2 regions of the Streptomyces sp. NBC_01689 genome follow, and region 2 is predicted to be linked to the other one. Evidence: riboswitches for the same ligand, from Rfam matches in the RefSeq annotation. Region 2 holds a riboswitch; the other holds the start of a gene.
The links. Region 2 has a riboswitch for cyclic di-AMP ahead of OG776_RS35405 (NlpC/P60 family protein). Riboswitches for the same ligand answer to the same signal wherever they lie in the genome.
Positions count from the first base shown of each region.

Region 1: another riboswitch for cyclic di-AMP. It lies ahead of OG776_RS24745 (transglycosylase family protein); the one in region 2 lies ahead of OG776_RS35405 (NlpC/P60 family protein).

Region 1 covers NZ_CP109592.1:5,797,674-5,802,909, forward strand. The annotation lists gene OG776_RS24730 (globin domain-containing protein) at 1-186, opposite strand, end outside; gene OG776_RS24735 (cytochrome P450 family protein) at 343-1,614, shown strand; gene OG776_RS24740 (transglycosylase family protein) at 1,854-2,873, shown strand; cyclic di-AMP (ydaO/yuaA leader) riboswitch at 3,057-3,220, shown strand; gene OG776_RS24745 (transglycosylase family protein) at 3,225-3,911, shown strand; gene eno (phosphopyruvate hydratase) at 4,194-5,236, shown strand, end outside.
Region 2 covers NZ_CP109592.1:8,232,125-8,237,360, forward strand. The annotation lists gene OG776_RS35385 (saccharopine dehydrogenase family protein) at 1-58, opposite strand, end outside; gene OG776_RS35390 (TetR/AcrR family transcriptional regulator) at 214-924, shown strand; gene OG776_RS35395 (GNAT family N-acetyltransferase) at 1,003-1,638, shown strand; gene OG776_RS42525 (hypothetical protein) at 1,848-2,954, shown strand; cyclic di-AMP (ydaO/yuaA leader) riboswitch at 3,212-3,386, shown strand; gene OG776_RS35405 (NlpC/P60 family protein) at 3,443-5,179, shown strand.

The DNA of each region.
Region 1 (5,236 bases), 2.4 Mb from region 2:
CAGTACGTACGTCAGCGCCGCGAACAACCGGTCCCGCTGCCGCTCCATGTCCCCCGGGTGGTCCAGCGGGAAGAGCCCGCGCACCTGCGGGCTGCACCGGAAGAGATGCGAGTAGAAGTACTTGACCGCGAACTCGGCCCGTCTCTCGACGACCGCGAAGCTGGATCTGAGTATCTCGGGGTCCACGGCGCGAATGTAGAGAGTCGTCGAGCCGCGGAGTCAAACGGCAGGTGATTTACGGACAGTCCGGGGTGAAGCCCGCACGCAGGCCGCGCCGGGGCGCCGTCCGGGCCCGTACGCCCTGCGGGCGCGGGGCGTACGGCCGCCGGATAACGTCGGGGAGTGACCGACCAGCCCCCGCCGCTCAGCCCCGCCCCCGAACTCTTCACCTGGGAGTTCGCCACCGACCCCTACCCGGCGTACGCCTGGCTGCGGGAGCACGCCCCCGTGCACCGGACGCGACTGCCCAGCGGGGTGGAGGCCTGGCTGGTCACCCGGTACGCGGACGCGAAGCAGGCGCTCGCGGACGGACGGCTCAGCAAGAACCCGGCCCACCACGACGAGCCCGCCCACGCGAAGGGCAGGACGGGCATCCCGGGCGAGCGCAAGGCCGAGCTGATGACCCATCTGCTCAACATCGACCCGCCGGACCACACCCGGCTGCGACGGCTCGTCAGCAAGGCGTTCACCCCGCGGCGGGTCGCCGAGTTCGCGCCGCGTGTGCAGGAGCTCACCGACCAGCTCATCGACCGGTTCCAGGAGCGGGGATCGGCCGACCTGATCCACGAGTTCGCGTTCCCGCTCCCCATCTACGCCATCTGCGAGCTGCTCGGCGTACCCCGCGAGGACCAGGACGACTTCCGGGACTGGGCGGGGATGATGATCCGGCACGGCGGCGGGCCGCGGGGCGGGGTCGGGCGGTCCGTCAAGAAGATGCGCGGGTATCTGGGCGAGCTCATCCACAAGAAGCGTGCCGCCCTGCCCGAGGTGCCCGCGCCCGGCGAGGACCTCATCTCCGGCCTCATCCGCGCCTCCGACCACGGCGAGCACCTCACCGAGAACGAGGCCGCCGCCATGGCCTTCATCCTGCTCTTCGCCGGGTTCGAGACCACGGTGAACCTGATCGGCAACGGCACCTACGCACTGCTCACCCACCCCGGTCAGCGGGAGCGGCTGCAGGCCTCCCTCGCCGCCGGGGAGAGGTCTCTGCTGGAGACGGGCGTCGAAGAACTCCTGCGCTACGACGGCCCGGTGGAGCTGGCCACGTGGCGGTTCGCGACCGAGGCGGTCCGTGTCGGCGGACAGGACATCGCGCCCGGCGACCCCGTGCTCGTCGTCCTCGCGGCTGCGGACCGTGACCCCGCCCGGTTCGCCGAGCCCGACACGCTCGACCTCTCGCGCCGTGACAACCAACACCTCGGCTACGGCCACGGCATCCACTACTGCCTCGGCGCGCCGCTCGCCCGGCTGGAGGGGCAGACCGCGCTGGCCACGCTCCTCACCCGGCTGCCGGATCTCCGACTCGCAGGCGATTCGGCTGATTTGCGATGGCGCGGCGGACTCATTATGCGTGGATTGCGGACACTACCGGTGGAGTTCACACCTGGTCGGTAGTCATGCGGCACTCGTACGGTGTCCAGGGGCCGGCCGGGGGGCGGGGCTCGGGTGGGCCGCAGCGGTGGTGGCGGATTATGAGGGTCCGGCCACGAAAAGGTGACGCGCCCTCAACTCTGTGATCTTCACGTGATCTGCGCTGCATCTGCTTGTGACAAGTGATCGAGTGCGACTACGTTCACCCCTCAACGAGGCTCACCAGCCGCGTAGTCACCCGCTGTCACGTGAAAGGCTCTCGCATGCTCTCCGGGAACGGCCGCCATCGTCGCCCCCGTCAGGCTCCGGCCCTCATCGTCGCCGCAGGGGTGACCGGATCTGCCATCGCCATCCCGCTGCTCGGCGCCGCCAGTGCGAACGCGGCCGACGGCACGACGTGGGACCGGGTCGCCGAGTGCGAGAGCGGCGGCCAGTGGAGCGCCGACAGCGACAACGGGTACTACGGCGGGCTGCAGTTGAGCCAGGAGAACTGGCAGCGGTACGGCGGGAGCAGGTACGCGCCGACCGCCGACGAGGCCAGCCGCTCACAGCAGATAGCCGTCGCCGAGAAGGTCCTGGCCGACCAGGGTCTCGCCGCCTGGCCGACCTGCGGCCCGCTCTCCGGGCTCAGCAAGGGCTCGGGAGAGGTCGCGGTCGACACGGGAGTGGCCGGAGACTCGTCGAGTTCCTCCGATTCCTCCGATTCCTCCGAATCATCCAGTTCCTCCGACGGGTCCGGCTCGCCGGCGGACTCGCTGGGAATCGGTGTCACCCCGTCCGGTTCGCCCCGTTCCGACTCGTCCTCATCCGATTCATCCGGCAAGACCGGGAACAGAACGGAATCGGACACGTCCTCGACCGAAGAGCCCGGCAGCGGGCACGAGACGGACGGCGTGGGCACGGAGCCGACGAAGCAAGGCGAATCGGGCAACTCGGGCCGCGACGGCGACGCTTCGGCGGCGACCGAGGGGGCCACCGCCGGTGCCGGGCGCCACCGCGGCGGCAGTGCCGCCGAGGACTCCGGCGACGACGCGGCCGACACCCGCGGCGACGACTTTGCCGCCCGGCACGCCTCGCGCGACTCCGGCGCCTCCCGCGCCGTCGTCGACGGCTCGTACGTCGTCCGCGACGGAGACAGCCTCTCGGCCATCGCCGACACCCTTGGCCTCGACGGCGGATGGGCCGGCCTCTATGCCGGGAACAAGGAGACGGTCGGCGCCGACCCGGACCTCATCCTCCCCGGTCAGAGCCTTGCAGTTGATGCTGAATCGGGCGAAAAGTAGCGGGAGTTCACGTCACGGTTCGCCGGTTAATGTCCGGTTTGGCGCAAGTGAGAGATGGATCTCAAAGGCCCTGATCGTCTTTGAAATTCCGCCGATCGACTGCTTACGGTCATCACCGCTCGCCACAGCGGGCCCCGACGGTCGCAACGCCGAATCCTGCCAGCGGCCGTACGGGAACAGTCGACGCGTCAAGCGCCGTAGGCAGGAGCGGGGGACCCAAGGTAAGCGCCGCACCCGGTAGTTGACCGGGAGCGGCTTGGGGTGAAGACGTGCGCCGAGAGCGCGCGGCCGGGCACTCACCCGCCCGAACCCGACAGCTCACCTCGCAGGCGTCGGTGAGGGGATCACTCGATGCTGTTTTCCAGCAAGGGCAAGCACCGCCGTCCGTCCAAGGCCACCCGTGTCGCCACGCTCGCCGGTGTCACCGGCGTGGCCATCGCCGCTCCGCTGATGGCGGCCGGCAACGCCTCCGCCGCCACCGCGTCCGAGTGGGACGCCGTCGCCCAGTGCGAGTCCGGCGGCAACTGGTCGATCAACACCGGCAACGGCTACTACGGCGGTCTGCAGTTCTCCGCCTCCACCTGGGCCGCGTACGGCGGCACCGCCTACGCCTCGACCGCCGACAAGGCCTCGAAGTCCCAGCAGATCACCATCGGCGAGAAGGTCCTCGCCGCGCAGGGCAAGGGTGCCTGGCCGACCTGTGGCACGGGCCTGTCCGGCGCCGCGTACACCGGTGGCGCGGCCGCCCCGGCCAAGCCCGCCGCCCCGGCCGAGCCGTCCGCCTCCACCCACTCGTCGGACACCGCCGCCTCCCGCTCGTCCGAGCGTCCGGCGGCCAAGAAGACCGTCACCACCCCGACCGGCAAGAAGGTCAAGAAGGGCGACGGCGAGTACAAGGTCGTCAAGGGCGACACCCTCAGCTCGATCGCCGAGAAGAAGAAGGTCAAGGGCGGCTGGCAGCACCTGTTCAAGCTGAACAAGGACATCATCGACGACGCGGACTTCATCTACCCGGGTCAGCAGCTCCACCTCGGCTGAGCAGGCCGGCCCCTGTCCCAGGGTCTCCGTGCCCGAGACCCGATGAGGGTCCGCCCCCGTCCCCACGGGCTCCCCGCCCCGGTGCGTCTTCCCCCGTACGCACCGGGGCGGGGCTTTTTGTTTCGAAGGGGAACAATATTTACCCTCAGTTCTGCTCAAGGGGTGGTCGAGCGGCTGGCCGATCGCTCCGGGCCGGTTAGGCTCATCCCGCGGAGCCGAACGCGGCCCCGTGCAGTGCGGGCCCCCGCCGGCCCGCGTACCCGCGTCACATCCCAGAAGGAGATGCTCGTGCCGTCCATCGACGTCGTCGTAGCCCGGGAAATCCTGGACTCCCGAGGCAACCCCACGGTCGAGGTCGAGGTCGGCCTCGACGACGGCAGCACGGGTCGTGCCGCCGTCCCCTCCGGCGCCTCCACGGGTGCCTTCGAGGCCATCGAGCTCCGTGACGGTGACCCCAACCGTTACCAGGGCAAGGGTGTCGAGAAGGCCGTCCTCGCCGTCATCGAGCAGATCGGTCCGGAGCTCGTCGGCTACGACGCCACCGAGCAGCGCCTGATCGACCAGGCCATGTTCGACCTGGACGCCACCGACAACAAGGGCTCGCTGGGCGCCAACGCCATCCTCGGCGTCTCGCTGGCCGTCGCGCACGCCGCCTCCGAGGCGTCCGACCTCCCGCTCTTCCGCTACCTGGGCGGCCCGAACGCGCACCTGCTGCCCGTTCCGATGATGAACATCCTGAACGGCGGCTCGCACGCCGACTCGAACGTGGACATCCAGGAGTTCATGATCGCCCCGATCGGCGCGGAGTCCTTCTCCGAAGCCCTGCGCTGGGGCGCCGAGGTGTACCACACCCTCAAGTCCGTCCTGAAGTCCAAGGGTCTGTCCACCGGCCTGGGCGACGAGGGCGGCTTCGCCCCGAACCTGGAGTCGAACCGCGCCGCGCTCGACCTCATCCTCGAGGCCATCAAGCAGGCCGGATACGTCCCCGGTGAGCAGATCGCGCTCGCGCTCGACGTCGCCGCGTCCGAGTTCTACAAGGACGGCAAGTACGAGTTCGAGGGCAAGTCCCGCTCGGCCGCCGAGATGACGGAGTACTACGAGGAGCTCGTCTCCGCGTACCCGCTCGTCTCCATCGAGGACCCGCTGTACGAGGACGACTGGGCCGGCTGGAACGTCATCACCCAGAAGCTGGGCGACAAGGTCCAGATCGTCGGCGACGACCTCTTCGTCACCAACCCCGAGCGCCTCGCCCGCGGCATCGAGGAGGGCTCCGCGAACGCCCTGCTCGTCAAGGTGAACCAGATCGGCTCGCTGACCGAGACCCT
Region 2 (5,236 bases):
CCGCGATCCGGGTGATGGCGGTGCCCACACCGCCGGCTCCCACAAGCAGAACACGCATGACACGGACTTCCTCTCTGCGGAGAAGGGACGTGCCCGCGCGGACCGGGAAGCGGCGCCCCTGGCGGCCGATCCAACGCCCGGCGCTCGGATAAGGTCAATGGTGTTGGCATAAGAGCCGAGGCGCGGCGGGACCGGGAGAGCGAGGTGGCGACGGTGCCGAAAGCGGTGGTTCCCGAGGAGAAGCGGCGGCGTCGGCGCCCCACCAGGAGCGGCACCGTGCTGTCCGAGCGGCTCATCGTCGAGACGGCCCTCAGGATGCTGCGGGAGCACGGCAGCGCGGGACTCAGCGCGCGCCGGCTGGGCCTGGCCCTGGACGCCGATCCCAGCACCCTGTACCGGTACTTCCGCGGTATGGACGATCTGACCCTGGCGATCGGCGACGCGCTGATCGGCCAGGCCCTGGAGGGCTGGCGGCCCACGGGGAAGTGGCGCTCGGACCTGCGCGGCCTCGGGCTGCGCATCCACGCCGTGTACGTCGGTCATCCGCAGGCGGCCCTGCTGACCGCGAACCGGGTCACCGGCCGGGCCCACGAACTGGCGGCCGACGAGGCCATCCTCGACGTCCTGCGCACGGCGGGGTTCCCGTTGCCCGACACGGTACGGATCTATCAGGCCTTCATCGACCAGACCCTCGCCTTCGCCGCCCTCGACGCTGCCTCTCTGGCACTGCCCCGGGAGAGCCGCAGCGCCGACGAGGACATGTGGCGTTCGACGTACGCGCGTCTGCCGCGTGCCACCCATCCCCGGATCGCGGAGGCGGCACCCCTCCTGGTGGCCCGCATGGTCGACAGCGCCTATCCGACGGCCCTGGAGATGCTGTTGGACAGCGCCGCGGCGCAGTGGCGGGCGCTGCGGGTCCGCTGACGTCGACGTCGTCCGGACGTCTCGCGACCCGCGTCCGGACGGTGGCGGGAGCGCTCCCACGGCGGGAGGATACGGCTCATGACTCACGAGCCGACGATCCGCCCGTACCGGGCCGAGGACCGCGCCGCGGTGGCCCACGTGTGTGTGATGACGGCCCACGAAGGAGGGGACTCGCGGGCCGTCCACCCCGACCTGGAGCTGATGCCGACCCTGTTCGCCCACCCCTACTGCCACCTCGAACCGGAATTGGCCTTCGTGCTCGACGACGGGACCGGTCGGGCGGTCGGCTACGTGGTGGGCACCTCCGACACCGCGCGGTTCGTCCGGGACTTCCGGGACGTCTGGATCCCGGCCGTCGCCCCGCGCCACCCCCGGAGCGCGACGCCGCCGCGCTCGCCGAGCGAGGAGATGGTCGACCTGCTGCACCACCCCGAGCGCATGATCCTGCCCGAACTCGCCGCGTATCCGGCGCATCTGCACATCGACCTGCTCCCGGACTGGCAGCGCAGGGGCCACGGCCGGGCGCTGATGGACACCCTCCTCGGGGCGCTCGCCGGTCGCGGTGTCCCGGCCGTCCACCTCGGCATGGTCACCGCCAACACCTCCGCCCGCGCCTTCTACGACCGCCTCGGCTTCCACGTGATCCCCGTACCGGACCCGGGACCCCTGACGTATCTCGGCAGGCGGACGGGCCGGACGCGCCGCTCGCCCTGATCCGCACGGGAGGTGCGGGCGGCCGTGTGCCGGGGAGAGGGAGGGGCCGGACTCAACCTTATGAGGATCTCCTGCCTCTTTATGAGGAGACGTCCTGCGGTCGGTGGGGGGAGAGGGCATTGCTTGGGGCGGCGGAAGAACGTCACGGCGATGTCGGCAACGGAGCAGGCCGGACGGCGGGAGCCGGCGCCGGTCCACCACTGCGCGCCGTGCACGCGGGTGCGCACGAGGACGCGCACGACGGCGCGCGTCCTCGTGCGCGGGACGACGCAAGGGACGACGCGCCGGACGGTGTGTGCGACGTTCCCCGCGACGTCCCCTGCGACGACGTACGCGGCCGGCGGGGCGGCACGGCGTACCGGTTCGTGTCGTTCGCCGGGCGCGCCCTGCGCCGCGAGTGGCACGGCATGGCCGTCGAACCGCTCCGGCAGCTGACGCGCCGTGGACTGTCCGGACTCCTGCTGGCCTTCGTGGCCGCCTTCGGTGTCGTCTTCTTCCACGCGATCGCCCAGCATCCGACCGGCGCCACGGTGGTGCGGCTGACCGGCGGGGTCACGGCGTCCCTGCCGTTGCCGCTGGCCCTGTTGCGCACCCCCGTGTCGCTGTACGTCCCGGCCCTCGACCTGCCCGTGTGGGCGGGCATCACCCAGCTGTTCCTCGCGTTCGCGCTCGCCGAACTCGCCCTCGGCCGGGCCCGGACCCTGGCCATCGCCTACGTCACCACGCTGGCCGGCACCCTGACCGTCCGCGTGATGATCGCGATGGGGCCGGGCTGGTGGGGCCTGGGTCTGCCAGCCAGGATCGGGGACGTGCTGGACACCGGGCCGTCCGCCGCGGTGGTCGGCCTGTTCACCTACCTCGCCGTCGTCCGACGCGCACCCGTGGTGTTCGCGCTCACCGGCGGCTCGATGGTGTGGGAGTCGATCGCGAGGCCCAATCTGGCGGGCCGGGAACACCTGATCGCGGTGGCGGCCGCGCTGGTCCTCGGGCTTCTCCACGGGCGCCGGCGAAGATCCTTGCGGGCCCTGGCGATCCTGTTTCCCGAGCGCCGGACGGTGGGTCTCCCGACCCTCCCGACCGGAGCCGCTTCCGTCCCGTGGGCTTCGCCCGCCCCAACCGGTCCTGGCCCATGGTCCGTTCCTGTCCCGCCGTCCGTTGCGGACGCGCGGTCCGGCCCGGGGCCGTCCGCGAGGGACGGCTCGTCCGGGGACGGGGCGTCCGCATCGGACACCTTGTCCGGGCTGAGGCCAGCCGCGCGGACAGCCCGGCGGGCCGTCGGGCATCGCGCCGGCGACGCGTCGCCACGAGCGCGCTGACATGGGCAGAAGGCGTCCCCGTGGCGGACCCCCCGCGCGCGTGGGTGCCGGGAGGCGCGGTGTGTCGTCGGCGGACCGGCCCCGGCGTCGGCCCGCGCCTCCCGAGAAAGTACGCAAGAACTCGTCCGAGATCGTGAATACGACGAAGGTCACAATTACATATCGGACACTTCGCACATCAATCTTCACGCGAGGGACACAAGTTGGCTAAGTTGGCGCCAGGCCATACGACTTCCTCCGGCGAACCTCGCCGGGTCGGTTGGCCTCCGCCTAATCCGGTGCGGCCTCACGGCGACCGGAGCCGGGGACCCAACCGAACCCTGGGGTGAATCGGCCCAACTGCCCGACCGGGCAACGGCCGTAGGGCATACCTTCCGGATCTGTCCGCCCGAACCCGACAGCTAACTCGGTAGGCGGAGTACGGAAGGAGTACGTCCGTCATGGCGCCGGAACGCACCCCGGGCCCTGGAGGCAGCAGCCTCCCCGGCATGTCCCGCTCCGCACCCGCGACGTCGGCCCGCTCCTCGGCGGGCCTGTTCCCGCAGAGCCCCGACTCCCCCTCCCTCGGAGGGGGCGACGCCCCGAGCCGCGAAGAGGTCCAGCAGCGGATCAGCTCCCTCTACGACCGGGCCGAGACCGCCACCGGGAACTACAACGCGACCCGCGCGATGCTCAGCGGTTCGCGCGGTCGCCTCAACCCGGCGCGGGACAACGGCCGCAGGAACACCGAGACCACGCTCGACGACGTGTCCCGGCCCTGGTTCGACGTGGCCCGCGCCCAGTTGGGCCCGAGCGCCCCCGCGCGGCTGCCGGCCGACAGGACGCCGAAGCGCCGGGCGGAGGCGCTCCCCGCACCCGTCTCCAAGCCCCTGGAGAGCGGTTCCTCCGCCCGGGCGCTGGAGGCCCCGGGCCGCCCCGTCCCGGAGCTGACCGCCGGCCCCGGAGCGGGGCCCAGGGCGGAGCTGACCGCCCGTCCGGCGGCCGGACCGGCGGCGGAACTCCCCGCCGGGAGGGCCGTCGCGGCGCTGGAGGCCGGGACCGGGGTGCGTCAGGAGGCCGCCGGGGCACTGCCCGCGCCGGCCGTCGAGTCCCCTCACTCCTCCTCCTCGCTGAAGAGCCGCAAGGAGCGGAACCGGCGTAAACTCGCCCTCGCGCGTGACCTGTTGGCGCGGCACGCCGTCCAGCAGCGGACCGCCCCGGTCGCGGCGATCGAGGCACCGCCGGCCCGGCAGGCCTGGCCGAGCGCCGAGGAACTGGTCCGCCGTGAGGCCGAGGAGCAGTGGCGGGGACCGGTGTCGGCCGGTGCGGGCCTCGGCGCGCGGGTGGACACGGCCGCCCGCCCGGACGCGGGTGACCTCCTCGGCGGCGACGCCTCCCTCGACGCGGGAACCCCCCTGTACGCGGCGATGATGTCGTCCTCGGGACTGACGTTCGCCCCGGACCCGGCGTCCACGTCGGACACGGGGTCCCTGCCGGGCGTCGTGGCCGGCCCGGGTGCGGCCTTCGGGTCGGACACGGCGTCCGTCCCGGGCATGGCCTTCGTCCCGGACACGACGTTCACGCCGGGCATGACCTTCGCCTCGGACACGGCGTTCGCCCCTGGGACGTCCTACGCCCCGGAGCTGTCCTACGCCCAGGGCGTGGCCTGGGGGCCCGACCGACTCGTCGCCCCGGACCCGCTCACCACGCCGGATCCGTCGTTCGTCGCGGAGCCGCCCCGCACGCCCCTCGGCTCGCACACGGGACACATCCCCGCCGTGACCGTCGCCCCCGACGCGTCCTTCGCCCCGGCGGCATCCGTCGGTGCCGGGATGCCGGGCATCGCGGGCATGGCCGTGGGTGGCGACACGGCCGGCTCGGGATACGACGTGAAGGCCGCCAAGGCGCTGGACTTCGCCCGCGCCCAGATCGGCAGGCCGTGCGTATGGGGCGCGGCCGGGCCGGGTTCGTACGACTGCGCGGGCCTCACCCGTGCCGCGTGGATGGTGGCCGGGGTCGCGCTCCCGCGCACCGCGGGCGACCAGGCGGCGGCCACCACGCCGATCCCGCTCACCGACCTGCGGGCCGGCGACCTGATCTTCTTCTACGGCGACGTCAGCCATGTCGGCCTGTACATCGGCGACAGCATGATGATCCACGCGCCGAGTCCGGGGGCGTACATACGCGAGGAGTCGATCTTCTACGCGGGTCAGGCGGCGATCCACAGCGCCGCACGGCCGGTGTAGGGGACGTCCCGGAAGACCCCGGTCCGCCCGGTGCCCGTACCGATCCGGTGAGGGCAC